DNA from 4 places in the Streptomyces sp. NPDC025651 genome. Region 3 is predicted to be linked to each of the others. Evidence: riboswitches for the same ligand, from Rfam matches in the RefSeq annotation. Region 3 holds a riboswitch; each other region holds the start of a gene.
The links. Region 3 has a riboswitch for cobalamin ahead of metE (5-methyltetrahydropteroyltriglutamate--homocysteine S-methyltransferase). Riboswitches for the same ligand answer to the same signal wherever they lie in the genome.

Region 1 (7,579 bases), on a different contig from region 3:
GTACCGGGTGCCGACCCCGGCCAACCGGCGCTTCGAGAACGCGCTCGCCGATCTGCACGCGCTGGTCGACGAGATCATCGCGGAGCGCCGCGCGGCCGGCCCCGGCGGCCCGGACGACCTGCTCGCGGAATTGCTGCGGGCCAGGGACGAATCGGGGGAGCCCATAGCCGACCAGGAGATCCACGACCACGTGGTTTCCCTCGTCGTGGCCGGTGCGGAGAATGTGGCGTCCACGCTGGCGTGGACGTTCCATCTGCTCACCGAACACCCGGAGCAGGAAAGGCGGTTGGTTGAAGAGGTAAATGCTGTGGCCCCGGATCGCGCGATCACATTCGCCGACCTCAAGGAGCTGCGGCACCTCCGCAATGTCATCACCGAGGCCATGCGTATACGACCCGCGGCTTGGATATTCACGCGCAGGTCCGTGGCCGAAACCGATCTGGGCGGCTATCGCATTCCGGCGGACGCCGACATCGTCTACAGCGTCTACGCGATGCAGCGCGACCCGCGTTCCTTCGAGCGGCACCTGGAGTTCGACCCGGACCGCTGGAATCCGGAACGCGCCGCCGACGTACCGGAGTTCGCGATGATGCCGTTCAGTGTCGGCAACCGAAAGTGCCCGGGCGACCACTTCAGCCTGGCAGAACTCGCCCTGATCCTCGGCACGGTGGTCCCCAGGTGGCGCCTCACGCCCGTCGGGGAGACGGACACCGGAACCCGGATCGGCATCACCCTGCACCCCAAGCGGCTCGCCCTGCGGGCCGAACCGCGCTGAGCGGACGGTGTGCCCGCCCCGCCCCCGTTCAACGGGGCGGGCACACCGAGACAGTGCTGCGCCAGGGCTAGAACTCGTCGTCGAAGGAGACCGAGCCCTCGACGGCGACCTGGTACGCGGAGGGCCGCCGCTCGAAGAAGTTGGTCAGCTCCTGCACGCCCTGCAGCTCCATGAAGGAGAAGGGGTTCGACGAGCCGTAGACCGGCGCGAAGCCGAGGCGCTGCAGGCGCTGGTCGGCGACGCACTGCAGGTACTCGCGCATCGAGTCCGTGTTCATGCCCGGCAGGCCGTCGCCGCACAGGTCGCGGCCGAACTGGAGCTCCGCCTCGACGGCCTCCTTGATCATGTCCGTGACCTGGACCTGGAGCGCGTCGTCGAAGAGCTCGGGCTCCTCCTTGCGGACGGTGTCCACGACCTCGAAGGCGAAGTTCATGTGCATCGTCTCGTCGCGGAACACCCAGTTGGTGCCGGTCGCGAGGCCGTGCAGCAGACCGCGCGAGCGGAACCAGTAGACGTACGCAAAGGCACCGTAGAAGAACAGGCCCTCGATGCACGCCGCGAAGCAGATCAGGTTCAGCAGGAAGCGACGGCGGTCGGCCTGCGTCTGGAGCTGGTCGATCTCCTCGACGTGGTCCATCCACTTGAAGCAGAACTGCGCCTTCTCACGGATGGAGGGGATGTTCTCCACGGCGGCGAAGGCGGCCGCGCGGTCCTCCGGGTCGGGCAGATAGGTGTCGAGCAGCGTCAGATAGAACTGGACGTGCACGGCCTCCTCGAAGAGCTGACGGCTCAGGTACAGCCGCGCCTCGGGGGAGTTGATGTGCTTGTACAGCGTCAGCACGAGGTTGTTCGCCACGATCGAGTCGCCCGTCGCGAAGAACGCGACCAGACGGCCGATCATGTGCTGCTCGCCCGGCGACAGCTTCGCGAGGTCGGCGACGTCCGAGTGGAGGTCGACCTCCTCGACGGTCCAGGTGTTCTTGATGGCGTCCCGGTAGCGCTCGTAGAAGTCCGGGTACCGCATGGGGCGCAGGGTCAGCTCGAAGCCCGGGTCGAGCAGGTTCTTCTCGGCGTTGGTGGTGCTGGACATTACTGGCAGGCCTCGCAGGACTCGGGGTTTTCCAGGGAGCAGGCGACGGCGTCGGGGTCGGCCACCTGCTGGGGGACGGGGGCGGCGGCGGTGGCGGACGTGCCGCCGGCCGCGCGGGCGATGCGCGTCGCCGGGCGCGAGCGCAGGTAGTACGTGGTCTTCAGGCCCTGCTGCCAGGCGTAGGCGTACATCGAGGAGAGCTTGCCGATGGTCGGCGTCTCCAGGAACAGGTTCAGGGACTGCGCCTGGTCGAGGAACGGCGTGCGCGCGGCGGCCATGTCGATCAGGCCGCGCTGCGGGATCTCCCAGGCCGTGCGGTACAGCGCGCGGACCTCCTCGGGCACCCAGCCGAAGCCCTGCACCGAGCCGTTGGACTCGCGCAGCGCCTCACGGGTCTGCGCGTCCCACACGCCGAGCCGCTTGAGCTCCTCCACCAGGTAGGAGTTGACCTGGAGGAACTCGCCGGACAGCGTCTCGCGCTTGAAGAGGTTGGAGACCTGCGGCTCGATGCACTCGTAGACACCCGCGATGGACGCGATGGTGGCGGTCGGCGCGATGGCGAGGAGCAGGGAGTTGCGCATGCCGGTGGTGGCGATGCGCTCCCGCAGGGCCGCCCAGCGCTCCGGCCAGGTCAGCTCGACGCCGTAGTGGTCGGGGTGCAGGACGCCGCGCGCGGTGCGGGTCTTCTCCCAGGCCGGCAGCGGGCCGTTGCGCTCGGCGAGGTCCGCGGACGCCTCGTACGACGCGAGCATGATGCGCTCGGCGATGCGCGTCGAGAGGGCGCGGGCCTCGGGGGAGTCGAAGGGCAGCTTCAGCTGGAAGAAGACGTCCTGCAGACCCATGGCGCCCAGGCCCACCGGACGCCACTTGGCGTTGGAGCGCCCGGCCTGCTCGGTCGGGTAGAAGTTGATGTCCACGACGCGGTCGAGGAAGGTCACCGCGGTGCGGACGGTCTCGTCGAGCCGCTCCCAGTCGATGTCCCCGTCGACCACGAAGGCGCCGAGGTTGACCGAGCCGAGGTTGCAGACGGCCGTCTCCCCGTCGTCCGTCACCTCCAGGATCTCCGTGCAGAGGTTGGAGGAGTGGACGGTGTGGCCGGGCTCCGCGGTCTGGTTGGCGGTGCGGTTGGCGGCGTCCTTGAAGGTCATCCAGCCGTTGCCGGTCTGCGCGAGGGTGCGCATCATGCGGCCGTACAGGTCGCGGGCCGGCATGGACTTCTTGGCGAGCCCGGCGGCCTCGGCCCTGCGGTAGGCGGCGTCGAACTCCTCGCCCCACAGGTCGACGAGCTCGGGCACGTCGGCCGGCGAGAACAGCGACCAGTCCTGGTCGGCGGCGACCCGGCGCATGAACTCGTCGGGGATCCAGTGCGCCAGGTTGAGGTTGTGGGTGCGGCGCGCGTCCTCACCGGTGTTGTCGCGCAGCTCCAGGAACTCCTCGATGTCGGAGTGCCAGGTCTCCAGGTAGACCGCGGCGGCGCCCTTGCGGCGCCCGCCCTGGTTCACGGCGGCGACCGAGGCGTCCAGGGTCTTCAGGAACGGCACGATGCCGTTGGAGTGCCCGTTCGTGCCGCGGATCAGCGAGCCTCTGGAACGGATGCGGGAGTACGAGAGCCCGATGCCGCCCGCGTGCTTGGACAGGCGTGCGACCTGGTGGTAGCGGTCGTAGATCGAGTCGAGCTCGTCCAGCGGGGAGTCGAGGAGGTAGCAGGAGGACATCTGCGGGTGCCGGGTGCCGGAGTTGAACAGCGTCGGCGAGGACGGCAGGTAGTCCAGGCGGCTCATCAGGCCGTACAGCGCGGCGACTTCGTCCACGGCGCGGGCGCTCCCGTCCTCCGCGAGGCCGCTCGCCACGCGCAGCATGAAGTGCTGCGGGGTCTCGATGACCTGCCGGGTGATCGGGTGGCGCAGGAGGTAGCGGCTGTGCAGGGTGCGCAGGCCGAAGTAGCCGAAGCGGAAGTCGGCGCCGTCCGCGAGCGCGTTGTCCACCAGGGCGTCGAGGCGGGCCGCGTGCTCGGTCACGAAGGACGCGGTGCGGTCGGCGATCAGGCCCTCGCGGTGGCCGACCGCGATGGAGTCGGTGAAGGAGCGCACGCCCTGCGTGGCCGCCTCCTCGCGGATGCCGATCGACAGGAGCCTCGCGGCGAGCTTCGAGTACGCCGGGTCCTCGGAGATGAGCCCCGCGGCCGCCTCGGTGGCGAGCTCCCGCAGCTCCGCCTCGTCGGCGTTCGCCGACCGGCCGCGCAGCGCGGCGGCGGCGACCCGTCCCGGGTCGGCGTCGGGGAGGTCGGCGGTGAGGTCGGTCAGGGTGCGCAGCAGCGCGGTCCCTGGCCCGTCGGTACCCTCGTCGGTCGGCGCGGTCTTCGCTGACGCAGGTTCGGCAGGCGCGATGGTCACGTGGCTCTCCCTCGCTCGGCTCTGGGCCTGGGGAGGGGGACGGCACACACGGGCGCACCCGGGCAGGGCGGCTCACCGCGTCCACCGGCCCATTCCACGAGGCCCGGACGGTCGGCGCCCGGGCCGGGCGGCTCGGGCGCACTGTCGGCAGGTCCTCGGACTTGCGGGTACGACAAAGACGTACACATACACCGTTGCGGGACAGTTCCGGACTTGCACCGGATTCCCCTGCGACGACAGCGAGCACGAGCATACATCTTGTGCCGGGTTTCTGAAGCAGGCCCACATCTTGTGTCGGTCGCGAGGGGCCGCCCGCCCGGTGCGGGCCACGGAACGTCAACTCCCGTACACACGGCGAAGGGCCGCCGGATCCTCCCGGCGGCCCTTCGGCGGTGGTGCGAGGTCAGTGGCCGGAGCCCGCGCCCACCGTGGGGAGCTCGACCGAGACGCCCTTGTCGCCCGCGTCCGCGGTGTAGTCCTCGGGGGAGGTCTCGTCGACGCCCTCGGGGGCCTTCAGCGCCTTCAGGACGAAGGTGAGGACCACCGTCACGATCACGTTCAGGACGAACGCGGTCAGGCCGATGTAGCCGATCTCACCGATGCCGGGGATGGTGTCGGAGGAGCCGCCGAAGTGCTTCTGCGTGGGCGAGGCGACGCCGTACGCGGCCAGTGTGCCGTAGACCATGCCGACCGCCCATCCGGCGAGCAGCGCCCAGCGGTGGAACCACCGGGTGAACAGGCCGCCGACCAGCGCGGGCATCGTCTGCAGGATCCAGATGCCGCCCAGGAGCTGGAAGTTGATCGCGACCGTCTTGTCCATGCCGAGGACGAAGACGAGGGCGCCCACCTTCACCATCAGCGAGACCAGCTTGGAGATCTTGGTCTCCTGCTCGGGCGTCGCGTCGGGCTTGATGAAGTCCTTGTAAATGTTGCGGGTGAACAGGTTCGCGGCCGCGATGGACATGATGGCGGCGGGCACGAGCGCGCCGATGCCGATCGCGGCGAAGGCCACGCCCGTGAACCAGTCGGGGAACATGTCCTCGAAGAGCTGCGGGATCGCCAGCTGGCCGTTGTCGACCTTGACCCCGGCCGCGATCGCCATGAAGCCGAGCAGCGCGAGCAGGCCCAGCATCAGCGAGTACAGCGGCAGGATCGTGGTGTTGCGGCGGATCACGTTGCGGTTCTTCGAGGAGAGCGTCGCGGTGATCGAGTGCGGGTACATGAACAGCGCGAGGGCCGAGCCGAGCGCGAGCGTCGCGTACGTCCACTGCCCGGCCTCGGGCGGCGCGAGGGCGCCGCGCGGCTTGCCGGTGTCCTCGTTGACCACGCCGAACGCCTCGCCCGCCTTGGCGAAGATGTCGTCGAAGCCGCCCAGCTTGATCGGGATGTAGATGATCGCGACGGCGATGACGAGATAGATCAGGCCGTCCTTCACGAACGCGATCAGGGCGGGCGCGCGCAGGCCCGACGAGTACGTGTACGCGGCAAGCACGGCGAACGCGATCAGCAGCGGCAGGTCCTTGATGAACCAGTTGGTGTCGGGGCCGCCGCCGATGCCCATGACGTCCAGGACGGCCTGGATGCCGACCAGTTGGAGCGCGATGTAGGGCATCGTGGCGAGGATGCCGGTGACCGCGACCGCGAGGGAGAGCCCCTTGGAGCCGAAGCGCCCGCGCACGAAGTCGGAGGTGGTCACGTAGCCGTGCTTGTGCGAGACCGACCACAGGCGCGGCAGGAAGGTGAAGATCAGCGGGTAGACGAGGATCGTGTACGGCACGGCGAAGAAGCCGGCCGCGCCCGCCGCGTAGATGGCCGCGGGGACGGCCACGAAGGTGTACGCGGTGTAGAGGTCGCCGCCGAGCAGGAACCAGGTGACCCAGGTGCCGAACGACCGTCCGCCCAGGCCCCATTCGTCCAGGCTCTGGTCGTTCTCGGCCTTGCGCCAGCGGGCGGCGAGGAAGCCCATGACGGTGACCGCGACGAAGAAGAATATGAAGACGCCGAGCGCGACGCCGTTGACCCCGTCGTTCATGACCGCGCACCTTCCTTGCGGGCGCGCTGGTCACGCTGCCACAGCTTGTAGGCGGTCATCGTGAGCGCCGTCGAGATGAGCACCCACAGCATCTGGTACCAGTAGAAGAACGGGATGCCTATGAAGGTCGGTTCGATCTTCGCGTACGAACTCACCCAGAGCATTGCCACGAAGGGTGCGACAAGGCAGGCTGCGATGACCACACGGACCGGCGTGACCACCGGTCTGTTCACTTCAGGCGCATCTGACATATCGCGGCTCCGTTCCCTCACTCATCCCATGCTTAACGTGCGGGAAATCTAAGCCACGGTCTCGCGGTTTGGAACCCCTGTCCGGATAACGGACAGGGGTGGGCAGGGCGAGTTGCCTGCTCAGCAGCAGCGGAAGCCCTGCCTCGGGTCCGACTCCGCCTGTTCCGTCCGCATCCGTTCAAATACGCGGCGGCTGGGGACAGTTGCCGCCGGATGCTCCCTGCGAATATGCGCCACATAGCGGTCGTACGCCGACTCGTCGGTCAGCTCGCGGACGTACCACCGCATCCAGCGCAGCCCCCGCAGCAGCCAGGTCATGGCGCGAGCTCCCGCTTCTTCCGGTCCTCCCGCTCCTTGCGGGCCTCCTGCTTCTCCTCCTCGGTCGGGAAGAGCCCGGCGGGCGCCGTCAACTTCGACTCCACGTACGGTGCTTCGCTCAGCCGCGAGGCCCCGGGGTTGCGGATGTGCCTGACGCAGATCCGCCCGGCGTCCAGAATCACGACGACGACGAGCAGGGCGAGCGCCGCCGAAAGGACGCCGTCCACCGTGGAGTTGGTGACGACGGTGTGCATGTCGTCCATGGTCTTGGCGGGCGGCAGGACCTTGCCCTCGTCGATGGCGTCCTGGTAGTTCGAGCGCTGCTGGAAGAAGCCGACGCGCGGATCGCTGGAGAACACCTTCTGCCAGCTCGCGGTGAGCGTCACCGTGGCGTCCCAGGCGAGCGGAATACCGGTGATCCAGGCCCACTTGAGGCGCCCGGACTTCACGAGCAACGTCGTGCAGACGGCGAGGGCGACGGCCGCGAGGAGCTGGTTGGCGATGCCGAAGATCGGGAAGAGCTGGTTGATCCCGCCGAGCGGCTCGTGCACGCCGACCCAGAGGAAGTAGCCCCACAGGCCGGTGACGGCGGCGCTGGTCAGCACGAGTCCGGGCTTCCAACTCACCTTCCTGAACGGCTTGTACACGTTCCCGAGCATGTCCTGCAGCATGAAGCGGCCCACGCGCGTGCCCGCGTCGAGCGCGGTCAGGATGAACAGC
Region 2 (7,579 bases), on a different contig from region 3:
CCGGAGGGTCAGACCCATGAGGATCAGGGCGCCGCCCACCACCAGGCTCAGATAGTTCACGTTCGCCGCGGCCCACACGGCGAACAGCTCCCGGGGGCGGCCGTGGCGTTCCCGCTCGGGAATGTGGTCGATCCCGTGCACCTCGATGCGGCCCGCCGGGTCCAGCGGCACAGCCGCCGCGTGCGCGCCGTCCGTGCCTGGGTGCGGGTCGGGGATCGTGGACGCCATGAAGCCCTCCGAGGGTGCTCGCCGCAGCCGTCTGCTTGCTTATTGGTCGCACACTCAATAGCGTTGCGGGCATGTCGTCAAGCGTTCAGCGCAAGCGAGTTCGGAAATCACCGGCCGCCCGACGTGCGGAAATCGTCGCCGCGGCCGCCGCCATCGCCCTGACGGAGGGCCTGGAGTGCATCACCCTCCGGCGCATCGGCGAGGAGCTCGACGTGCGCCCGGGATTGATCAGCCACTACTTCCCCTCCGCCGAGGACCTCGTCGCCGAGGCGTTCGGCAGCGCCGCGAGCGCCGAGCTCGACGGCCTCCTGCCGGTCGAGCGGACCAGGGGAAACCCCACGTCGCACCTCGCGCGGTTCTTCGCACGCGCGAGCGGCGAGGCGTACGACGACATCAGCCGACTCTGGATCAACGCGCGGCATCTCAGGCGCTACCGCCCCGTGCTCCGCGACCGCGTGGCCGAGCAGGAGGCCGCTTGGCGCGGGCGACTCGCCGGGCTCATCCGTGAGGGCGTCGAGCGCGACGAATTCCGCACCGCCGACCCCGATGTGACGGCCATTCAGATTCTGGTGGTGCTCGACGGTCTCGGCACCCACGCCAGTACCGACGTCAGCAACCGCCCCGAAGCGGTGAGGCGGATGGCGGTCACCACGGCCGAGCGCGAACTCGGGCTCGAGTACGGGACGTTGACCGCCGACCCCGACACGTCCGCCCAGCACTGACCTCCGTCACCCGCCGACCCCGCCCCGAGGAGCCCCCTGGTGTCCACCCCTCTCGTCCTGCTCTGCGCCCGTCTGCTCGACCCGGCCACCGGAGGGTTCCTGCCGCAGACCGCCCTGGCCGTGTCCGCGGGGCGGATCTCCGCGCTGGGCGACGACCACGACGTACGCGCGCTCGCGGACTGCGCCACGACGGTGATCGACCTGAAGGGCGCCGTCGTGACGCCCGGCCTGGTCGACGGGCACCTCCACCCCGTCTCCGGCGCCGAGCTGACCGACGGCCTCGACCTGTCGGGCTGCGCCGACCTGGCCGCGGTGCGCGAGGCGCTCGCCCGTGAGGTCGGGACGCTCGCCCCCGGCGCGTGGCTGCGCGGCTGGGGCCTCGACCCGAACGTCTTCGGGGACCGCCCCGTGGCCGCCGAGGCCCTCGCCCCCGTCCTCGACGATGTCCCGGCCCTGCTCCAACTCTTCGACGCCCACTCCATGGTGGCCAGCCCGCGCGCCCTCGAACTCGCCGGCGTCGACGGCCCGCGCACCTTCGACCAGGCGGCCGAGGTCGTGTGCGACGAAGCGGGTCGGCCCACCGGGCTGCTCCTGGAGGACGCAGCCTGCGAACTCGTCGAGCGCGTGGCTCCGCGGCCCACGCACGGCGAGCGCCGCGCCCGGCTCGCCGCGGCCCTGAACGCCATGGCCGCCGCAGGTCTGACCGGCGGGCACGCCATGGACGCGAACGGCGAAAGCCTCGCGCTGTACGCCGAGTTGGACGCGGCGGGCGAGCTGCCGGTGCGGCTGCGCGTCGCCCCCTGGTGCCAGCCGGGCACCGACGCCGACGGGCTGCGCGCGCTCATCGAGCGGCAGGGCACGGGCGGCGCCCTGTGGCGCACCGCGGGCGTCAAGCTCTTCATGGACGGCACCATCGACAACGGCACCGCCTGGCTCGAACGCCCCGACTGCCACGGGGAGTCCACGCACGCCTTCTGGCCCGACCCGGCCGCGTACACCGACGTCATCGGCGCGCTCCACCGCGCGGGCGTGCCCACCGCCACCCACGCCATCGGGGACGCGGCCGTGCGCCACGCCCTGGACTCCGTCGAGAAGGCCATGGCCGCAGGAGGGCGAGACGTGCGGCACCGGATCGAGCACATCGAGACCGTGCCCGACGACACCCTCGGCCGCTTCGCCGAACTCGGCGTCATCGCCTCCATGCAGCCCACCCACTGCTGCGACTTCACCCGGGCCGACCACACCGACAACTGGTCGCGCCGCCTCGGCGAGGAGCGCGCCTCGCGCGCCTGGCGCTGCCGCGACCTGTGGGACTCGGGCGCCACGGTCGTCCTCGGCTCCGACTGGCCCATCGCCCCCTACCCGCCGCTCGCCGTCATGGCGGGCGCCCGCCACCGTCGCCCGAGCCGCGACCTCGACCAGGCCCCGCACGGCCCCGAGCAGGCGCTCACCGCCCTGGAGGCGCTGCGGGGCATGACCGTCAACGCGGCCCGCGCGGCGGGGGAGGAGCACGAGGCGGGGCGCATCGCCGTCGGCCACCGCGCCGACCTCACCGTCCTCGCCGACGACCCGCTCACCACCGCCGCCACCGACCTGCCGGACCTGCCGGTGCTCCTGACGGTCCTGGACGGCCGGCCCACGCACCGGGACGAGGCCGTGTAGCGCGCCTCGTCGGCCGGGCGAAGCTCTCCGGGCCGGGGCCGGGGCCGGGGCCGGGTGCGGGGTTCGGGGGGGAAGACGCGGGGCCAGAGGTGGGCGTGCGTGCCGTGGGCCGTGCTCGCCGCGATATGACAACTCGCTGTTTCGAGTGACGTCTCCGGGCGCCGCGCTTGCCTGCGGCAACGCCCGGGAAGGCAGCGCGTGCATCGTCCAGCTGTCGCACCCGGAGGCCCTGTTGAGCCGCCCTGTCCTTGCCGTGTCCGGCACCCTCGCGGTACCCGCGCCGACCGCGTCACCTCCGCTCGCGCCCCCGGCCGGGGGCGCGCCGGGGAAGGTCTGCTCCTGGCCCGAGCCGGGAGAGGCGGGGGCGGGTGGCGCCTGGCGCCGCGACCGGGCGGCCGGCGGATTCGCCGTGCCCGCCGACCGCGCGCACCGCCACGCCAAGTCGTCCGGCTCACAGGTCGACACGACCGTGTACGCCCCGCACGTCCCGAGTCCGCGACCCTGTCCGCGGCGCAGGATCCACGGCGCCGACCACTCGGGGGGCTGGGAGTGGTGGGACGAGTTCGACGCCCTCGACACCGGCCGACACCCTGACTGCGAGCAGGGGTGAACCCCGGGCGGCGCACGCGCGGCGCTGCGCTCACGGCGCTGTGTCTGCTGGCCCCGCTCGCCGGCCTGGCCGGTTGCGGTACGCCCCGCGAACCGACCGTCTCGCTCAGCCCGGACGACACCCTCAAGGCAGCGCAACTCCTGCTCACCGACCGCTGCCTGACCGGTCGCGGACTCACCCCGCCGCGCCCCGGCCGCCCGCCCTCCGACGCGGCCGAAGCCCGCCGGGTCGACCGCGCGCTGTTCGGCACCGGCCCCACCGAGCTCAGGCTCAAGCTGCCCAGCGGGCACGTCATCGGCCACCACACCGACGGCTGCCTGGCCACCGCGGAGCGGCGTCTCTACGGCGACCAGCGCCGCTGGTTCCGGGCGGTCACCCACGTCAACAACCTCAAGTCCAAGGCCCTGCCGAGCGACCGCGCCGCCTACCGGGAGATGCGCGCGCACGCACTCGCCGAGGCGCGGGAACTGCTCACCGCAGAACTCGACGGGCCGTCCGCGCAGCACCACTCACTCACCGCAGTAGGCAAGGAAAGGAACCCTTCATGAAACACCCCGTAGCCCTGCTCGCCGCCGTTCTGCTCGCCACCGGCATGGGTCTGACCACGGCCGCACCCGCGTCGGCGGCGGACTGCCCGAGCGGCAACTTCTGTGCCTGGACCGAGGCCAACTTCGGCGGCCAGCGCATGAACGCATCGGGCGACGACGAATGGTGGGAGAGCTGGATCGCCGACGAGGACTCCTCCTGGGCGAACCACGGGATCTCCGGACCCGGCGTCAAGGACCACGTCCAGGTCCACGAGGACGCCGTCCAGTGGCCCTCCACCGGCGGCGACATGACGATCTGCCTCCGCCCGGGCGACGAGGTCGGCTACAACGCCACCGCCAACGACCGCGGCGACTCCCACACGTGGGCGATGGGCTGCTGAGCGCGCGGTAGTCGCCCCACAGCGACACCGCAGGGACCTCGCACCGTGCCGGTGCGAAAGATGCGCAGGTGAGGGCCGCATGCGTGTAGCCATACGCACGCCTCGCGGGCGCTCGTACGCACACAATGAGGGGCGCCGTCCGCGTACTGGAAGTCCGCGTACTGGAAGGGGCCCCACGTGAGCGACCGCCACGACCACGAGCACCCTCACCCGCATCGACACCCCCACCCCCACGCCCATTCCCACCCCCACGCCCATTCCCTCCGGCGCCGCCTGCGGCATCTCTTCGTGCCGCACTCCCACGACAGCGCCGACAAGGTCGACACCGCCATGGAGAGCTCGGCGCGCGGGATGCGGGCGCTCTGGATGTCGCTCGCCGTGCTGGGGCTCACGGCCCTCGCACAGGCCGTGGTCGTCGTGGTCTCCGGCTCCGTCGCCCTGCTCGGCGACACCGTGCACAACGCCGCGGACGCCCTGACCGCGGTGCCGCTCGGCATCGCGTTCGTCCTGGGGAGGCGGGCCGCGACGCGTCGCTTCACGTACGGATACGGCAGGGCCGAGGATCTCGCGGGCCTCGTCATCGTGCTCACCATCGCCGCCTCGGCCGCGTTCGCCGGGTGGACGGCCCTCGAACGGCTTCTGAACCCACGGGACATGCAGCACGTCCCCGTCGTGGCGGCCGCCGCGCTCGTCGGCTTCGTCGGCAACGAATGCGTGGCCCGGTACCGCATCCGCGTCGGCCGCGAGATCGGCTCGGCCGCGCTGGTCGCCGACGGACTCCACGCCCGCACGGACGGATTCACCTCGCTGGCCGTGCTGCCCGGCGCGGGCGGCGCAGCCCTGGGCATGCGGTTCGCCGACCCGGTGGTCGGGCTGCTCATCACGGCCGCGATCCTGCTGGTGCTGCGGGACGCCGCCCGCGAGGTCCTGCGGCGCGTCATGGACGCGGTCGATCCCGCGCTGGTCGACGCGGCCGAACGGGCTCTCCTGGACGTGGCGGGCGTACGGGGTGTCGGCGAGCTGCGGATGCGCTGGATCGGGCACCGGCTGCGCGCCGAAGTGGCGGTCTTCGTGGACGGCTCACTCGGCGTGCGCGAGGCGCACCAGGTGGCGGTCGACGCCGAACACGCGCTGCTGCACGCGGTGCCCCGGCTGACCGCGGCGCTGGTCCACGCCGACCCCGCGCCCGTCGAAGGCGAGCAGGACCCGCACCACGCGCTGGCCCACCACGCACCGACCTGAACGTCCCTGCCCCGCCCTACTCCGCCGCCCGCAACTGCTGGAGCAGGCCGAGGTCTTCCCGCCCTCGGTCGAGGCGGTGGCGGAGGCGCTGCTTCCGGCCTTCGTGTAAGTCGGGGTGGACTTACTAGGACGTCCAACTATATGTTCGTGACCAGAGCCCGCGGTGCAGGGAAGCCGGTGTGAATCCGGCGCGGTCCCGCCACTGTGACCGGGGAGCGCGTTCTCGTGGAGCGATGCGCCACTGACGGACAAGTGCCGTCGGGAAGGCGGGAGAACGCGCGCTGATCCGGGAGTCAGGATACCGGCCGCGGGGTGTTCCGTGTTGTCCACGAGGATGGAGCAGACACGCATGGCACCGGTCCGTACCCACGACCCAGGTGAACCGGCGGAGCGAGCGGTGGCCCCTGACGCCCCCCGACTCCGCGACGGCTCCTGAGCCTTCGCGTCCCACGTCATTCCCGGCCGCGCACCCCCACCCCGGTGCCGCCGTCGGTCTGCCGTGCCATCCCCGGATCTCACCCGACGAGAGCAGGCTCTCATGGTCCGTGAACTGACACATTTCATCGGCGGCAAGCACGTGTCCGGCACGTCCGGACTCTTCGCCGATGTCTACGACCCCAACTCCGGTTCCGTACAGGCGCAGGTGCCGCTGGCCGGGCGCGCGGAGACGACCGCGGCGATCGCCGATGCCGCTGCCGCGCAGCGCGAGTGGGGCGAGTGGAACCCCCAGCGGCGCGCCCGCGTGCTGCTGAGGTTCCTCCAACTCGTCGAAGGGGAGCGGGAGTCGCTGGCCCGCCTGCTGTCCAGCGAGCACGGAAAGACCGTTTCCGACGCCCATGGCGACCTGCAACGCGGCCTGGAGGTCGTGGAGTTCGCCGCGGGGATCCCGCACCTGCTCAAGGGCGAGTTCACCGACAACGCCGGCACCGGCATCGACGTGCACTCCCTGCGCGTCCCGCTCGGCGTCACCGCCGGGATCACCCCGTTCAACTTCCCCGCGATGATCCCGCTGTGGAAGGCGGCGCCCGCCCTCGCCTGCGGCAACTCCTTTGTCCTCAAGCCGTCCGAGCGCGCGCCCTCCGTACCGCTCAGGCTCGCCGAGCTCTTCCTCGAGGCGGGCCTGCCGCCCGGCGTCCTCAACGTCGTCAACGGCGGCAAGGAATCGGTGGACACCCTCCTCGAGGACTCCCGCGTCCAGGCCCTCGGCTTCGTCGGCTCCACCCCGATCGCCGCGCACATCTACGCCACGGCCGCCGCGAACGGCAAGCGCGCCCAGTGCTTCGGCGGCGCCAAGAACCACATGATCGTGATGCCGGACGCCGACCTCGACCAGGCCGTGGACGCCCTCATCGGCGCCGGATACGGCTCGGCGGGGGAGCGCTGCATGGCCATCTCGGTCGCCGTGCCGGTCGGCGAGGAGACCGCGGACGCGCTCGTCGCCCGCCTCAAGGAACGCGTCGCCGAGCTGCGCATCGGCCGCTCCGACGACCCCGAGGCCGACTTCGGCCCGCTGGTCAGCCGCGAAGCCCTCGACCGCGTACGCCGCTACGTCGACATCGGCGTGGGCGAAGGAGCCGAACTCGTCGTCGACGGACGCGACTTCACCCTGCCCGGACACGCGGACGGCTTCTTCGCCGGGCCCACGCTCTTCGATCGGGTCTCACCGCGCATGCGGATCTACCGCGAGGAGATCTTCGGCCCCGTCCTGTGCGTGTCCCGCGCGGCCGACTACGAGGCGGCCCTGCGCCTGCCGACCGAGCACTCCTACGGCAACGGCGTCGCCATCTTCACCCGGGACGGCGACACCGCGCGCGACTTCTCCCGCCGCGTCGGCGCGGGCATGGTCGGCGTCAACGTACCCATCCCGGTCCCGGTGGCGTACCACACCTTCGGCGGCTGGAAGCGCTCCGGCTTCGGCGACCTCAACCAGCACGGCCCCGACGCCATCCGCTTCTACACCCGCACCAAGACCGTCACCTCGCGCTGGCCATCCGGAGCGAGGGAAGGCGCCGACTTCACCATCCCCACGATGGGATGACCGCGATGACGTCGCCGAACGGCACCCTCGCCAAGGGCCAACTCGCCCTCACCAAGGACCAGCTCGCCCTCGCCGAGGTCACGCTCGACTTCGCCGAGGAACACCTCGCGCCGCACGCCGTCGCCTGGGACCGCGACAAGCACTTCCCC
Region 3 (7,579 bases):
CCTGCGCGTGAAGAACGACCTGCTCAGGCGCCAGGGCCTCGACGCGGCGCTCGCGTCGGTCTCCGGCGCGGTCGCCCTGGCACCGGACGGCGACCGCATCGTGGTGGACAAGCTGCAGGACAAGGCGACCACCGCCGACGGCGCCGGGGTCACCTTCATCCCCAGCGTCTTCGGCAGCCCGCACCTGGTGGTGGTCCACGCGCCGGGGTGGCAGCCGGTGGTGCAGTACCCCGTGGCCGCCCCAGGCCCGTCGGAGCCGGTGTCGCTGGAGACGGTCACGCTCCGGCTGGACGCGCTCTCCCACCCCGTACGCCTGCGCCTCCTGCGCACCCTGGCGCGCGGCCCGCACACCACCGGCGAGTTGGCCGCCGCCTGGGAACTCTCGCTGCCGGAGGTCTCCCGGCATCTCGCCGTGCTGCGCCGTGCGGGCCTGCTCACGGCCAGGCGGGACGGGCGCTACGTCCGGCACACCCTCAACGTGCCCGATCTGACGGCGCTGGGGGCCGACCTGCTGGCGGCCGTACTGCGCTGAGCGGTACGGCCGCCAGTGCCCCCGCCGGGGCGAACGGCTCGGCCGCGGGCCTACTTCACCCGCTCCCCGGCACCCAGTTCCTCACGGACCGTGCGGGCGGCCGTGACCAGGCTCTCCAGCGAGGCGCTGGTCTCGGGCCAGCCGCGGGTCTTCAGGCCGCAGTCGGGGTTCACCCACAGCCGTTCGGCGGGGATCGCCTTCAGGCCCGCGCGCAGCAGTTCGGCCGCTTCCCGCGCGCTCGGCACGCGTGGGGAGTGGATGTCGTAGACGCCGGGTCCCGCCTCGCGCGGGTAGCCGTGTGCGGCCAGTTCACGGGCGACCTGCATGTGGGAGCGGGCCGCCTCCAGGCTGATCACGTCGGCGTCGAGGTCGTCGATGGCCTGGACGATGTCCCCGAACTCGGCGTAACACATGTGGGTGTGGATCTGTGTGTCCGGGCGTACGCCGCCGGTGCTGAGCCGGAAGGCCTCCGTGGCCCACGCCAGATAGGCCGGGCGATCGGCAGCCCGCAGCGGCAGCGTCTCGCGCAGGGCGGGCTCGTCGACCTGGATCACCGAACTCCCGGACGCCTCCAGGTCGTTCACCTCGTCGCGCAGGGCGAGGGCGACCTGGCGCGCGGTGTCGCCGAGCGGCTGGTCGTCGCGGACGAAGGACCAAGCGAGCATGGTGACGGGACCGGTGAGCATGCCCTTGACCGGGCGGCCCGTCAGGGACTGGGCGTACGTCGTCCAGCGCACCGTCATGGGCTCCGGGCGGGAGATGTCGCCCGCGAGGATCGGCGGGCGGACGTAGCGCGTGCCGTAGGACTGGACCCAGCCGTGCTGCGTGGCGAGGTAGCCGGTGAGCTGTTCGGCGAAGTACTGGACCATGTCGTTGCGTTCGGCCTCGCCGTGCACGAGGACGTCCAGACCGGCCTTCTCCTGGAAGGAGATCACCTCCTGGATCTCGGCCCTGATGCGCTCCTCGTAGCCGGCCGTGTCGATCCGGCCCGCGCGCAGGTCGGCGCGGGCGGTGCGCAGTTCGCCGGTCTGCGGGAAGGACCCGATGGTCGTGGTCGGCAGCAGGGGCAGGCCGAGGTGGGCCCGCTGGGCCGCGGCCCGTTCGGCGTACGGCTGGGAGCGGCGGGCGTCGCCTTCGGTGACGGCGGCGGCGCGGTCCCGCACGGCGGGGTCGCGGGTGATCGGCGAGCCGGCGCGCGAAGCCAGGTCGGCGCGGTTGGCGGCCAGTTCGGCGGCGATCGTGTCGGTGCCCTGGGCAAGGCCCTTGGCGAGGGTGACGATCTCGGTGGTCTTCTGGCGGGCGAAGGCGAGCCAGCGCAGGATCTGCGGCTCGATGTCCCGCTCCGCCGTGGCGTCGAGGGGCACGTGCAGCAGGGAGCAGGACGCCGACACGTCGACCCGGTCGGCGAGGCCGAGCAGGGTGCCGAGGGTGGACAGGGACTTCTCCAGGTCGTTGACCCAGATGTTGCGGCCGTTGACCACGCCGGCGACCAGCCGCTTGTCGGGGAGTCCGCCGACTTCGGCCAGGGCGTCCAGGTTGGCGGTGCCGGCCTCGGTGAAGTCGAGAGCGAGGCCTTCGACCGGAGCCTTGGCGAGGACGGGCAGCGCGTCGCCGAGCCGCCCGAAGTACGTCGCCACCAGCAGCTTCGACCGGTCGGTGAGGGCGCCGAGGTCGCGGTAGGCGCGCGCGGCGGCGTTCAGTTCGGCCGGGGTGCGGTCCTGGACGAGGGCGGGCTCGTCCAGCTGGACCCACTCCGCGCCCGCCGCGCGCAGGTCGGCGAGGACCTCGGCGTACACCGGCAGGATCCGGTCCAGGAGGGTGAGCGGGTCGAAGTCGGCGGCGACGCCCGGGGCGGGTTTGGCGAGCAGGAGGTAGGTGACCGGGCCGACCAGGACGGGCCGTGCGGCCAGGCCGAGGGCGAGGGCCTCCCTGAGCTCGGCGACCTGCTTGGTGGAGTCGGCCGTGAACACCGTGTCCGGGCCCAACTCGGGGACGAGGTAGTGGTAGTTGGTGTCGAACCACTTGGTCATTTCCAGCGGCGCCACGTCCTGGGTGCCGCGGGCCATGGCGAAGTAGCCGTCCAGGGCGTCGGTGTCGACGGCGGCGCGGTGGCGCGCGGGGACGGCGCCCACCATGACGGTGGTGTCCAGGACGTGGTCGTAGTACGAGAAGTCCCCGGTGGGCACTTCGTGGATGCCGGCCTCGGCCAGCTGCCGCCAGTTGGCGCCGCGGAGTTCGGCGGCGGTCGTCCGGAGGGCGTCGGCGGTGACGCGGCCCTTCCAGTAGCCCTCGACGGCCTTCTTCAGTTCGCGGTTCTGGCCCTGGCGGGGGTAGCCGTACACGGTGGCCCGTGCTGCCGCGGCTGCGGTCTTGCCGGTCACGGAGATCTCCTTCGCGAGATGAATCCCTGAGATCCCGGCGACGGGACGAGAGCGCGAAGGGGTGACGAACCGGGCGGGTACGGCCTCGCGCGGCAAGGCGCGGTCGTCCGCCTGATATGTACGCCGACCCGCCCACGAGGTCACCGGGATGTCCGCGCACGGGTGGTCCGTGCACGGGCAGTTGGCAGGTCTTCGGACTCGCGGGCACGTCTCGTCGTACGAGACACCTAGTGGCCGTCGCTTCCCAGGTCCTGTCTGTCGGACCCAGTGCGTATGACGGCGGTCGTTCCCGCTCACCGCTGCGGGGCAGTCCCGGATTCCCACCGGGTTCCCTCTTGCGACGCCTCCCGCCTGGCTGACGGGGCGAACCAGCTGCGTGGATCAGCCTATCGGACATCGCCGCACGTGACGACGTCAGCTTGTGGCGTACGCGACGTCAGTCCTCGCCGTACGCATGGAATCCGCGTCCCGACTTCCGGCCCAACAGCCCTGCCTCCACCATCCGTTGCAGCAGTGGCGGCGGGGCGTACAGCGGTTCGCGGAACTCGTCGTACAGCGATTCGGCGATCGAGACGACGGTGTCCAGGCCGATCAGGTCCGCGAGCTTCAGCGGGCCCAGCGGGTGGGCGCAGCCCAGTTCCATGCCGGTGTCGATGTCCTCGGCGGTGGCGAAGCCGGACTCCGCCATGCGGATCGCCGACAGGAGGTACGGGATCAGCAGGGCGTTGACGACGAAGCCCGAGCGGTCGCGGGAGCGGATGACGCTCTTGCCCAGCGTCGCCGCGGCGAACTCCTCGGCGCGGCGGGCCGTTGCGGGCGCGGTGTGCAGGGAGGTGACGAGCTCCACCAGCGGCAGCACCGGCACGGGGTTGAAGAAGTGCAGGCCCACGACCCGGTCCGCGCGGGTGGTCGCCATGCCGAGCCGCATCACGGGGAGCGAGGAGGTGTTGGTCGCGAGGATCGCCTCCGGGTCCTCGACGATCTTGTCGAGGGCGGCGAAGACCTCGGTCTTGGCGTCCTGGTTCTCCACGACGGCCTCGACGACCAGCTGGCGGTCGGCCAGGTCCTCCAGACTGCCGGTGAACGTCATGCGGGCGAGCGCGCCGCGCGCCGCGTCCCCGGCCAGCTTGCCGCGCCGCACGGCGCGCTCCAGGGAGGCCTCGACCCGGTCGCGTGCCGCGAGGGCGGCCACGGCGTCCGCCTCGCACACCACGGTGTCCAGGCCCGCTCGCGCGCACACCTCGGCTATGCCCGCGCCCATCTGCCCGCCGCCGACCACGCCGACGCGTCGAATGCTCTCGCTCATGCCGGTGCCTCCGCCTGCCGCACGAGGTGCCGGGAGTAGGCATCGGGGGTGAAGAACAGCGGCAACTCGCCGCTGAGGGCGGTGTGTTCGAAGAGCGCGCGGATGTCGTCGAGGGGCGCCCACGGGTAGGCGGCGCCCAGGGCGGCGAGCTCGTCGTCGAGCAGACGCCGTACCGTTTCGCGGTCGATGACGCGGTGCCGCAGCCACTGCCAGACCTGCACGCGGGCGATCTCCGCGGTGGCCGCGTCCTCCATCAGCCCGTCCAGGGCGACGGCGCCCTGCCCGCGCAGCCAGGCGGCGAAGTAACCGAGCGCAACGGCGATGTTGGCGCGCACGCCCTCGGGGGTCGGCGGCCCGCTGACGCGCCGCACCGACAGCAGGTCCTGGGCCGTGACCTCCACGTCGTCCCTGCCCCGGTCGAGTTGGTGGGCTCTCGTGCCGAGGACGGCGTCGAAGACCTCCCGGCACACGGGCACCAGGCCGGGGTGGGCGACCCAGGAGCCGTCGAAGCCGTCCTCGGCCTCGCGCTCCTTGTCGAGCCGCACCTTCGCGAACACGGCCTCGTTGACGGCCGGGTCCCTGCCCGGCACGTGGGCGGCCATGCCGCCGATGGCATGGGCGCCGCGCCGGTGGCAGGTGCGCACGAGCAGTTCGGTGTAGGCGCGCATGAAGGGCGCGGCCATGGTGACCTTGGCGCGGTCCGGCAGCAGGAAGTCGGTGCGGTGGCCGAACGTCTTGATCATGCTGAACAGGTAGTCCCAGCGGCCCGCGTTGAGCCCGGCGCTGTGCTCGCGCAGCTCGTAGAGGATCTCCTCCATCTCGAACGCCGCGGTGACCGTCTCGATCAGGACGGTGGCGCGGATCGTGCCGCGCGGGATGCCGAGGAGCTCCTGGGCGGTGACGAAGACGTCGTTCCAGAGCCGGGCCTCGTAGCGGTTCTCCAGCTTGGGCAGGTAGAAGTACGGTCCGTGTCCCGCCTCGATCTGCCGCCGGGCGCAGTGGAAGAAGTACAGGCCGAAGTCCACGAGGGCGGCGGGCACGGGCCGGCCGTCGTACGCCAGGTGTGCCTCGTCCAGGTGCCAGCCGCGCGGGCGGACCATGACGGTGGCGAGGCCCTCGCGGTCCGCGAGCCGGTACTCCTTGCCCTCGGGCGTGGTGAAGTCGATCCTTCGCTCGACGGCGTCGAGCAGGTTGAGCTGGCCGCCGACGATGTTCTCCCAGGTGGGTGCCGTGGCGTCCTCGAAGTCGGCCATCCACACGCGGGCGCCGGAGTTGAGGGCGTTGACGGTCATACGGCGGTCGGGCGGCCCCGCGATCTCGACGCGCCGGTCGGTGAGGCCGGGGGCGGGCGGGGCGACGCGCCAGGACGGGTCGGCGCGCACGGCGGAGGTGGCCCTGGGGAAGTCGAGCGGAGAACCGCTCGCAAGCCGCAGGGCCTGCCGCCGACGCTCCTTCATCAGCTCCCTGCGGCGCCCCTCGAAGACCCCGGCGAGCCGCCCGACGAAGGCGAGGGCCTCGGGGGTGAGGATCTCGTCGTGGCGGGGGCCGGGGGCGGCGAGGATCTGGACAGTGGCAGGTGGGGCGGTGGTGGTCATGAGAGGGCTCCTCTGCTGTGCGGACGGATCGGGCGGGCGAGGCGGGGGCGCCCCGTAAGGGGCGCGGGGAACTGCGCGCCCACCCCCACCGGCCCGCGGATACGAACGTTGCGTTCCAGCCGAGCGCCTAGTGGAACTGCTCCGCCTCGGTGGAACCGGCCAGCGCCGTCGTCGACGAGGCCGGATTCACCGCCGTGGAGACAAGATCGAAGTACCCGGTACCGACCTCCCGCTGATGCCGAACGGCAGTGAACCCGTGCTGCTGCGCCGCGAACTCCCGCTCCTGCAGGTCGACATAGGCGGTCATGCCGTGCTCGGCGTAGCCGCGGGCAAGGTCGAACATGCCGTGGTTGAGGGCGTGGAAACCGGCCAGCGTGATGAACTGGAAGCGGTAGCCCATCGCGCCCAGCTCGCGCTGGAACTTGGCGATCTGGTCGTCGTCAAGCGCGGCCTTCCAGTTGAAGGACGGCGAGCAGTTGTACGCGAGCATCTGATCCGGGTGCTCCGCGTGGATCGCCTCGGCGAACTCGCGGGCCTGGCCCAGGTCCGGGGTGCCGGTCTCCACCCAGATCAGATCGGCGTACGGGGCGTAGGCGAGGCCGCGCGCGATGACCGGTGCCATGCCGGCGCGCACCCGGTAGAAGCCTTCGGCGGTGCGCTCGCCCGTGACGAACTCGGCGTCGCGCTCGTCCACATCACTGGTCAGGAGGTTCGCGGCGAGGGCGTCCGTGCGGGCGACGATCAGCGTCGGCACGTCGGCGATGTCCGCGGCGAGGCGGGCCGCGTTGAGGGTGCGGATGTGCTGGGCGGTGGGCACGAGGACCTTGCCGCCCAGGTGACCGCACTTCTTCTCCGAGGCGAGCTGGTCCTCGTAGTGGATGCCCGCGGCACCCGCGGCGATCATCGCCTTGGTCAGCTCGAAGGCGTTGAGCGGGCCGCCGAACCCGGCCTCGGCGTCGGCCACGATCGGCGCGAGCCAGTCCACTGAGGTGTCGCCCTCGGAGGTGGCGATCTGGTCCGCGCGCAGCAGCGCGTTGTTGATGCGGCGCACCACCTGCGGAACGGAGTTGGCGGGGTAGAGGCTCTGGTCGGGGTAGGTGTGCCCGGCCTGGTTGGCGTCGGCGGCGACCTGCCAGCCCGACAGGTAGATCGCCTGGAGCCCGGCCTTGACCTGCTGCACGGCCTGCCCGCCGGTGAGGGCGCCCAGGGCGTGGATGTAGTCCTGCTCGTGCAGCTGCCGCCACAGCCGCTCGGCGCCGCGGCGGGCGAGGGTGTGCTCCTCGCGCACGCTGCCGGAGAGCCGCAGAACGTCCTCGGGGCCGTAGGTGCGCTCGATGCCCTTCCAGCGCGGGTCGGTCGCCCAGCGCCGCGCCAGTTCCTGTGCGGGGGTGTTCGCCTCTGCCATGTCGCTCACCGTTTCCGTGGGTTGCGTGGTCTGCCAATTCCCCGTCTTCGCTTCGGGGGTGTGGCACTGCGTGTCTCTCGTTGAGGTGCGGCCAGCCGGTGCGAGGAGCTGAGCAATGCTGTTCCGGCGGGCCGCACTGGAACTCTGGCACTGGCACTGAGTGCCAACAACCGTGGACCGATGCCAAGTTCTGCGAATCTTCTCGACCTCGATTGCCAAGTTTGCGAAGGGCCGGGAACGTGCCCGCTCACGTACGCTGGCCACCGTCTCGAACGGAGGGGTGGCGCGGTGAGCAAGACCTACGCGGGGGCGCGGCTTCGGCGGCTGCGCGAGGAGCGCCGGATGAGCCAGGCCGAACTG
Region 4 (7,579 bases), on a different contig from region 3:
TGGCCGCCTTCCCCCCCGGCCGCCGGGGTTCCCGGCGGCCGGGGTTCCCCGAGGGCTGGAGTCGGCGGCGACTGGAGTCCCCGGCGACTGGAGTCCCCCGGCGGCAAGGGCTCAGCCACGAGGGCTCGGGCTCCGGGGCTCAGCCGCGAGAGCTCGGACTCCGGGACTCAGCCCCGCAGACTCGGACTTCGAGGCTCAGCCCCGCAGGCCCGGACTCCGAGGCTCGACCCCACAGGCCCGGACTCCGAAGCTCAACCCCGCAGGCCCGGACTCCGAGGCTCGACCCCACAGGCCCGGACTCCGAGGCTCGACCCCACAGGAAGCGGACTCCGAGGCTCAACCCCCGCAGGCTCAGACTCCGGGACTCAACCCCGCAGGCTCAGACTCCGAAGCTCAGCCCCGCAGGTTCGAACTCCGAAGCTCAACCCCGCAGGAAGCGGACGGAGGGTCTGCCTCCGTCCGGGCCGCCCTCGCCGTCCGGCGTCACCACCGCCCGCACCCCGTACACCTCCGCGATCAGCTTCTCGGTGATCACCTCGGCCGGTGTCCCCGCCGCGTGGGCCGTGCCCTCCTTCAGGACCAGCAGGTGGTCGCAGAACATCGCCGCCAGATTGAGGTCGTGCAGCGCGATCACGCTGGTGACGGGGAGTTCGCTCACCAGGGAGAGCAGCTCCAACTGGTGCTGGATGTCCAGGTGGTTGGTGGGTTCGTCCAGGAGGAGCTCGCGGGGCTCCTGGGCGAGGGCCCGGGCGATCTGGACGCGCTGGCGCTCACCGCCGGAGAGGGTGTGCCAGGACTGGGCGGCCCGGCCGGTCAGACCGGTGCGCTCCAGGGCCTCGCGCACGGCCCGCTCGTCGTGGGGCGTGGGGGCGGACCAGGCGCGGCGGTGCGGGACGCGGCCGAGGCGTACGACATCTCGTACCGTCAACTCGGCCTGCGTGGAGGCGTGTTGCTCGACCACGGCGACGCGGCGCGCCACCGAGCGGCGGCCGACGTCGGCCAGCGGCCGGCCGTCCAGGGTGACCACTCCGGAGGCCGGGGCGAGGACTCCGGCGAGGATCCGCAGGAGGGTGGACTTGCCGGAGCCGTTGGGCCCGAGCAGGCCGACCACGGCACCGGCGGGCGGGGCGAGGCTGACCCCGTCCACGACGAGCCGGCCACCGGCTTCGCGGGTGACGCGGTCGGCGCGGAGGCCGACGGTGTCCGGAGGCTGGGCTTCGGGGGCGAGGGAAGCCGTTTCGGAGGGCATCGCTTCGTACGTCATGTCGTCGCCCTCCGCGTCCGGTACAGGACCGCCACGAACGCCGGTACGCCGATGAGCGAGGTCACCACGCCCACCGGGACCTCCTGCGGGTCGAGGACCGTGCGGGCCAGCGTGTCCACCCAGACCACGAAGACCGCGCCCGCGAGTGCCGTGACCGGGAGCAGGCGCGCGTGACCGGAGCCGACGATCGCGCGGGCCGCGTGCGGCAGGACCAGGCCGACGAAGCCGATGGCGCCCGCCGAGCTGACCAGGGCCGCGGTCAGCAGCGCGGTCGTGCAGAGCAGGACGAGGCGGGTGCGGGCCACCCGGACGCCCAGGGTCGCCGCCGCCTCCTGGCCGAACGCGAAGGCGTCCAGCGTGCGGGCGTGGGACAGGCAGATCAGCAGCGCCGTGGCGAGCACCGCCCCGCACAGCCACACGTCCGTCCAGCCGACCCCGCTGAGCGAGCCGAGCAGCCAGAAGATGACGCCGCGCGTGGTCTCCGCGTCGCCCGCCGCGAGGATGACGAACGACGTCAGCGCGGAGAAGAGCTGCATGGCCGCGACGCCGGACAGGACGACCCGGTCCGTCGTGCCGCCCAGGGTGTGGCTGAGCAGCAGCACCAGGGCGAACGAGCAGAGCGCGCCCACGAAGGCACCGGCCGAGACCGACAGCGCTCCCCCGCCGACGCCGAGGACGACGACGGCGACGGCTCCGGTGGACGCCCCGGACGACACCCCGAGCACGAAGGGGTCGGCGAGGGGGTTGCGGAGCAGGGACTGCATGACGGCCCCGCAGACCGCGAGCCCGGCGCCGCAGACCGCGGCGAGCAGGGTGCGGGGCATCCGCAGGTTCCACACGATGCCGTCCCTGATCGGCGTGAGCCGCGCCTCGCCCCACCCCAGGTGCGCGGCGACGGCGGACCACACGTCGGGCACGGAGATGTCCGCGGGCCCGATGGTGACGGCAACGGCCACGGACACCACGAGCACCCCGAGGCCCCCGAGCCACAGCAGCCCTTGCCGCAGGACACCGGGGACCGAGGGGAGGGCGGGTGCGGCCGGAGGGAGGGCGGGTGCGGCCGAGGGGACGGCAGACGCGACCGGCGGGACAGCAGATACAACCGGCGGGACGGCAGACGCGACCGGCGGGACGGCGGGTGCGGGGGCGGCCTCGGACACCGAGCCGACGCCCCGGGCCGCGACCGCGTCAGCCGCCGCAGCGGCACCGCGCGCCGGCGCGGCCGCGTCGCCCGCCGTGGACGTCGGCGGGCGCGAGGGCTCGCCCCGCATGCCGGGCGTCACTTCGTCAGTCCGAACTTCCGTAGACCCGCCGCCACTTGTTCGACGCCGTCGACCGTGCGGATCGTGGGGTTCATGGCCTGGCCGCTCAGCAGGACGTAGCGCTTCTTCTTCACGGCGGTCAGGTTCCTCGTCGCCGGGTTGGTCTCCAGGAACTTGATCTTCGCATCGGCGCTCTCCGCGGACTGCGACTTGCGCGTGAGGTCGCCGATGACGAGGACGTCGGGGTCGCGGTCGGCGACCGTCTCCCAGTTGATCTGCGGCCATTCCTCGCGCGTGTCGTCGAAGACGTTCTTCGCGCCGAGCTCGCGGGTGATGATCCCGGGGGCGCCGCAGCAGCCCGCCATGTACGGGGCGTCGGAGTTGGCGAACCAGTACAGGAGCGTCACGTCGGAGGCGTCGATGTCCTTCGTGGCCTTCGCTGTCCGGCCCTTCAGCTCATCGATCAGCCTCTCGCCGCGCTTCTCGACCCCGAAGACCTTCGCCAGGTCCCGCACCTCGCCGTAGACGGTGTCCATGGTCAGCGTCCTGACGCGCTTGCCGTCGCCGCCGCCGTCGTTGTCCTTGCCCGCGCAGTCGGTGGGCGAGACATAGACGGGGACGCCGAGTTCGGTGAATTTCATCCGGTCGGCGACGCCGCCCTTGCCGACCGTGTAGAGGAAGGACGCGCTGACGAAGTCGGGCTCCTTGGAGAGGACCTTCTCCAGTGCCGGGTAGCGGTCGGAGAGCCGCTCCACCTTCGCGTTGTCCTCGGCCAGGTTCTTCAGGACCGGGTCGGTCCACGTGCCGGTGCCCACCATGCGGTCGGCGAGGCCGAGCGAGAGCAGGATCTCGGTGGATCCCTGGTCCAGGGAGACGGCCCGCCGCGGCGGCGCCTCGACCTCGGCCTCCTTGCCGCAGGAGGCGACCGTCACGGGATAGCCCTTCGCGTCCTTGCCCGCCGTCTTCTCCGCGGAGCCGCCGCACGCGGTGAGTGCGAGCGCTCCGGCGCCGAGCAGGGCGAACGTACGTATACGGCGGTTCTTCGAGGACACGTGATCCCTTGAGTCTCACGGCTCATACGCGGAGCCTGGCCTGCGTCACGACCTCCGCCGCCCGGTGTGCGAGCGGAGGCGCCAGCAGGTCTTCGGACTCGGGATCGGCCGGGCGGGGCGCCTTCCCAGGCGTCCGAAGACGCCCAGTGGCCGTGGCCCCGCCCGTCCCCCTCACCGCTGCGCGTCAGTTCCGGATTCTCACCGGATTCCCTGGCCCAGGTGTGGGTTTGACTGGCTTGCGCAAGTTATCACGCCTGTCCAGAGGGTCGGCCCGGGCCTCGGCTCGCCCCGGTAGGTGCCGAACGACCAGCGGTTTCCCGCCGGATCGAGGGTGCCGAACTCCCGGCTGCCGTACGGCTTGTCCTCGTCTCGCCCGCGATCCGCACGCCCGCCGCGGTCAGCTTCGCGTACAGGGCGTCCTCGGCCTGGCGGCCCGGCACGCGAACCCGGCACGTGAGTCCGGCACGCGAGCCCCGCGCAGGGCTCTCGCACACGGTCGCCCCGCACCGTCCCGGCGTCCGCTTCGGCTACCCGTGTTCCCCTGCCCCATGCCCCCTGCGCACGGTGACTTCGATCATGGGAAATGCCGGCGTCGCCCCATAGCATTGCGCGCCGCTCCGGACGGGGCCGCGCATCGCTCTCAGGGAACGGCAGGGACGTAGAGACATGGCAGTACGGGCAAAGGGCAAGCTGGCCGTCATCGGCACCACGGGCGCGCTGGCCGCCGCCGTCCTCGCGGGCAGCACGCTGTGGCCGACGAGCGAGGCCGGCGCCGCCGACACCTCGGCGGCCACCGCCCGTGAGCTGTCGCACTGGCCGAAGCCCGTCGCGAAGCAGCTCGGCAAGGTCATCGCGAAGAACGACCACAAGGGCGCGTACGCCGTGTTCGACGCGGACAACACGACATACCGCAACGACCTCGAAGAGTCGCTGCTGCCGTTCCTGGAGATGAAGGGCGTCCTGACCCGCAAGACGATGGACCCGTCCCTGAAGGTCATCCCCTTCAAGGACAAGGCCGGGCACAAGGAGAGCCTCTACAGCTACTACAACCGGCTGTGCGAGGTGGACGACCAGGTCTGCTACCCGTGGGCCGCGCAGATCTTCTCCGGCTTCACGCTGAACGAGCTCAAGGGGTACGTCGACGAGCTCCTGGCGTACAAGAAGCCGATCCCCGCCGAGTACTACGAGGGCGGGAAGCTCACGAAGACCGAGGTGAAGGCGCCGGAGTTCTCGCGCGGCATGCAGCAGCTCTACAAGACGCTGCGCTCGCACGGCATCGAGGTGTACGTGGTCAGCGCGGCCGCCGAGGACCTGGTGCGCATGGTCCTCGGCGACCCGAAGTACGGCTACGGCGTGAAGCCGCAGAACGTCATCGGCGTCTCCATGCAGCTCAAGGACCGCAAGACGGGTGAAGTGACCACCTCCCGCAAGGAGATCGCCGAGGGCCGCTTCGGCGAGAAGGACCGCGAGAAGCTCGGCGAGCGCGAGCTGACGCCGAACCTGTGGGCGCCGCTGACCTGGTACGAGGGCAAGCCCGCGGCGATCAACACGTACATCGACGAGTGGAGGAAGCCGCTCCTCGCCGCCGGTGACACCCCGGTCAGCGACGGCCCGATGCTGTTCCACTCCGCGGACGTGGAGCACGGCGGCGTACGGGTCTGGGTCAACCGCAAGGACGCGTACATGAAGCAGCTCGACGGGATGAAGAAGAAGAACGCGCAGCGCCAGCGGGAGCTGGGCCAGAAGGTGACCGCCGACAAGCGCTGGCTGACGGTCACCCCGGACCAGATCGGCTAGCGGTCGGTCAACGCCCGGAAGGCGTCGGCCACTTGGGCACGGTCGGCGCCGTCCGCGAGCAGGGCGTGCAGCAGGAGTCCGGCCTTCGGCGCGTCCAGGTCGCCCGCGGGGAGCAGGCCGCGCCCGAGCATGTCGCTCTCGGATCCGGGGCCGGTCTCCTCCAGGGGGTCGGTGCCCTGCACCACGACGACACCGTGCCCCGCGGCGCTCGCCACCGCCACACGCTCGGCGGGACCGCGCCGGTGGCCGCGAGGATCTCGGCGCCGGTCAGGCGGGGCGAACTGCCGCCGCCCCGCGCGGAGACGGTGCCGCCGAGGGTGAACACGGGCACGGGCGGCGCCATGGGCCGAGGACGGCCAGGGCCCTTCAGATCCCGGGTGCCGCCCCGATCACGCCGGAGTCGATCGCCGCGGTGAGCGCCGCGTGGTCCCGGGCGTTCTGTGCCGCGTAGCGCAGCGCGAAGTCGGCCACGGCGCGGTCGAAGGTGTCCGAGCCGCTGAGGTAGGCGGCGATCGCGATGCGGTCGCCGGAGCGCGCGTGGGCGCGGGCCAGGGCGGTGCCGCACAGCCGGGCGTAGGCACGCAGTTCGTCGGCCGACATGGCGGCGAGGTCCGCGGAGCCCTTCATGTCGCGCAGCTGGCGCCAGTAGAAGGCGCGGCCCTGGGGCCCCGTCATCCAGCCGAGGAAGATGTCGCTCGCCGCCTGGAGCAGCCGCTGCCCCGCCACCACGCGGTGCCCGGGGTGGATGTGGGGGCCGGTCGGCAGGTGGTCCTCGACGACGGACCGCACCGCCTCCTTGATCTGCAGGAAGAGCGGGTCGCCCGCGTCGCGCCCGGCGAGCAGCACGATGAAGCAGCGGGTGCCGACGCTGCCGACGCCGACGACCTTGCGGGCCGCGTCGACGAAGCGGTAGCGGTCCAGGAGGAGGCGGCGCTCCTCGGCGAGCGTGGAGCGGTAGTCCCCGAAGATCTTGCGCAGGGCGGCCATGTCGGGGGCGCCGACCGGTTCGAGGAGCGGCGGGTCGTGGACGATGCGGCGCTCGCCGTCCACGACCTCGGTGAGCTTGCCGAGCGCCTGGAGGCTGGTGCGCCTGCGGGCGTGGTCCAGGCGTGCCGTCACGCGGTCGCGACAGGCGCCGGGGCGCGCGAGAGGGGGCAGGTCGCGGGCGTCGATGCGCTCGTACCAGACGGCGAGCTCGCCGAGGCCCGCCAGGCGCCGCATGCTCCTGCGGTACGCGGCCACGGCGTCCCGCGCCGCTTCGTGGGCGCCGCTCTCGCCCGTGCCGTTCTCGCGGGCGGCGACGGCGACGCTGGCGGCGAGCCGTTTGACGTCCCACTCGAAGGGCCCGGGGCAGGTCTCGTCGAAGTCGTTGAGGTCGAAGAGCAGGGCGCGTTCGGGCGAGGCGAACAGGCCGAAGTTCATGAGGTGGGCGTCGCCGCAGAGCTGCACGGTGAGGCCGGTGTGCCGCTGGGCGGCGAGGTCGCCCGCCATGACGGCGGCCGCGCCGCGCAGGAAGGCGAAGGGGGACGCGGCCATGCGGCCGTAGCGGATGGGGAGCAGTTCCTGGACCCGGTCGGCGCCCTGGCGCTCCAGGACGGCCACCGGGTCGGGGCGGTCGGCGGAGGGTATCCAGGCGCCGTGGGAGGAGCGCGAGGCGCGTTTGCGGGCGGCCTTGCCCGCACGCGCGCGTGCTTCGGGGGTCGTCGCGCGTGCCTCCGGGGTCGTCATGCTCGCTCCCCTCTCGCGCTCGCGGCGGACGGCCGGTCGCCCCGCGGTCGCCGCTCCGGCCCTCAGCAGCAGCCAATGCGGCCGGGGCCCGGCGCGCATGCCGGATACGGCGAACGGGTGACCGGATCAGCTCCCGGGCCCGGCGGCGTCCGCTCCCCCGCCGGGCCGCTCCTCTTCGGCCACCCACCCCGCCACCTGCTTGGCGAGCGCGGCGCCCGCGCGGGTCCACGCGAAGTGGTCGAGCCGGGCGCCCGCCTCCTGCGCGGTGTAGCGGCGGCGGGTGAGGCGGGCCCTCGGGACCTTGGAGAGCAGGTGGTCGAGGGCGGACGCGGGAGCGTACGTGTCGCCCTCGACGCCGACCGCGAGCACGGGCAGGTCCAGGGCGGCGAGCGCGGCTTCGTAGTCGAGCGCGGAGCCCCTGGCCCCGTAGCGCCCGGTGCGGCCCTGGCGCGCCCAGTCGCGCATGACGCCCTTGG

Region 1: it holds a riboswitch for cobalamin, as region 3 does, so the genes downstream of both, ACZ4D5_RS20345 (ribonucleoside-diphosphate reductase subunit alpha) here and metE (5-methyltetrahydropteroyltriglutamate--homocysteine S-methyltransferase) in region 3, are expected to answer to the same signal.
Region 2: it holds a riboswitch for cobalamin, as region 3 does, so the genes downstream of both, ACZ4D5_RS39145 (CoA-acylating methylmalonate-semialdehyde dehydrogenase) here and metE (5-methyltetrahydropteroyltriglutamate--homocysteine S-methyltransferase) in region 3, are expected to answer to the same signal.
Region 4: it holds a riboswitch for cobalamin, as region 3 does, so the genes downstream of both, ACZ4D5_RS05405 (ABC transporter substrate-binding protein) here and metE (5-methyltetrahydropteroyltriglutamate--homocysteine S-methyltransferase) in region 3, are expected to answer to the same signal.

What each region holds. Positions count from the first base shown of each region.
Region 1 covers NZ_JBVHLZ010000005.1:213,385-220,963, forward strand. Annotated here, with positions in the region: gene ACZ4D5_RS20335 (bifunctional albaflavenone monooxygenase/terpene synthase) at 1-775, shown strand, start outside; gene ACZ4D5_RS20340 (ribonucleotide-diphosphate reductase subunit beta) at 843-1,865, opposite strand; gene ACZ4D5_RS20345 (ribonucleoside-diphosphate reductase subunit alpha) at 1,865-4,258, opposite strand; cobalamin riboswitch at 4,388-4,511, opposite strand; gene mctP (monocarboxylate uptake permease MctP) at 4,662-6,290, opposite strand; gene ACZ4D5_RS20355 (DUF3311 domain-containing protein) at 6,287-6,541, opposite strand; gene ACZ4D5_RS20360 (CstA-like transporter-associated (seleno)protein) at 6,662-6,859, opposite strand; gene ACZ4D5_RS20365 (carbon starvation CstA family protein) at 6,856-7,579, opposite strand, start outside.
Region 2 covers NZ_JBVHLZ010000016.1:148,652-156,230, forward strand. Annotated here, with positions in the region: gene ACZ4D5_RS39110 (purine-cytosine permease family protein) at 1-228, opposite strand, end outside; gene ACZ4D5_RS39115 (TetR/AcrR family transcriptional regulator) at 300-950, shown strand; gene ACZ4D5_RS39120 (amidohydrolase) at 990-2,612, shown strand; gene ACZ4D5_RS39125 (hypothetical protein) at 2,845-3,222, shown strand; gene ACZ4D5_RS39130 (hypothetical protein) at 3,219-3,770, shown strand; gene ACZ4D5_RS39135 (peptidase inhibitor family I36 protein) at 3,767-4,150, shown strand; gene ACZ4D5_RS39140 (cation diffusion facilitator family transporter) at 4,328-5,392, shown strand; cobalamin riboswitch at 5,537-5,716, shown strand; gene ACZ4D5_RS39145 (CoA-acylating methylmalonate-semialdehyde dehydrogenase) at 5,931-7,430, shown strand; gene ACZ4D5_RS39150 (acyl-CoA dehydrogenase family protein) at 7,436-7,579, shown strand, end outside.
Region 3 covers NZ_JBVHLZ010000003.1:135,072-142,650, forward strand. Annotated here, with positions in the region: gene ACZ4D5_RS12855 (DUF5937 family protein) at 1-532, shown strand, start outside; gene metE (5-methyltetrahydropteroyltriglutamate--homocysteine S-methyltransferase) at 583-2,913, opposite strand; cobalamin riboswitch at 3,080-3,301, opposite strand; gene ACZ4D5_RS12865 (3-hydroxybutyryl-CoA dehydrogenase) at 3,350-4,219, opposite strand; gene aceB (malate synthase A) at 4,216-5,814, opposite strand; gene aceA (isocitrate lyase) at 5,942-7,219, opposite strand; gene ACZ4D5_RS12880 (short-chain fatty acyl-CoA regulator family protein) at 7,508-7,579, shown strand, end outside.
Region 4 covers NZ_JBVHLZ010000001.1:1,143,569-1,151,147, reverse strand. Annotated here, with positions in the region: gene ACZ4D5_RS05415 (ABC transporter ATP-binding protein) at 422-1,249, opposite strand; gene ACZ4D5_RS05410 (FecCD family ABC transporter permease) at 1,261-2,535, opposite strand; gene ACZ4D5_RS05405 (ABC transporter substrate-binding protein) at 2,544-3,578, opposite strand; cobalamin riboswitch at 3,645-3,829, opposite strand; gene ACZ4D5_RS05400 (HAD family hydrolase) at 4,245-5,375, shown strand; gene ACZ4D5_RS05395 (hypothetical protein) at 5,372-5,590, opposite strand; gene ACZ4D5_RS05390 (DUF2252 domain-containing protein) at 5,742-7,103, opposite strand; gene ACZ4D5_RS05385 (alpha/beta hydrolase family protein) at 7,230-7,579, opposite strand, start outside.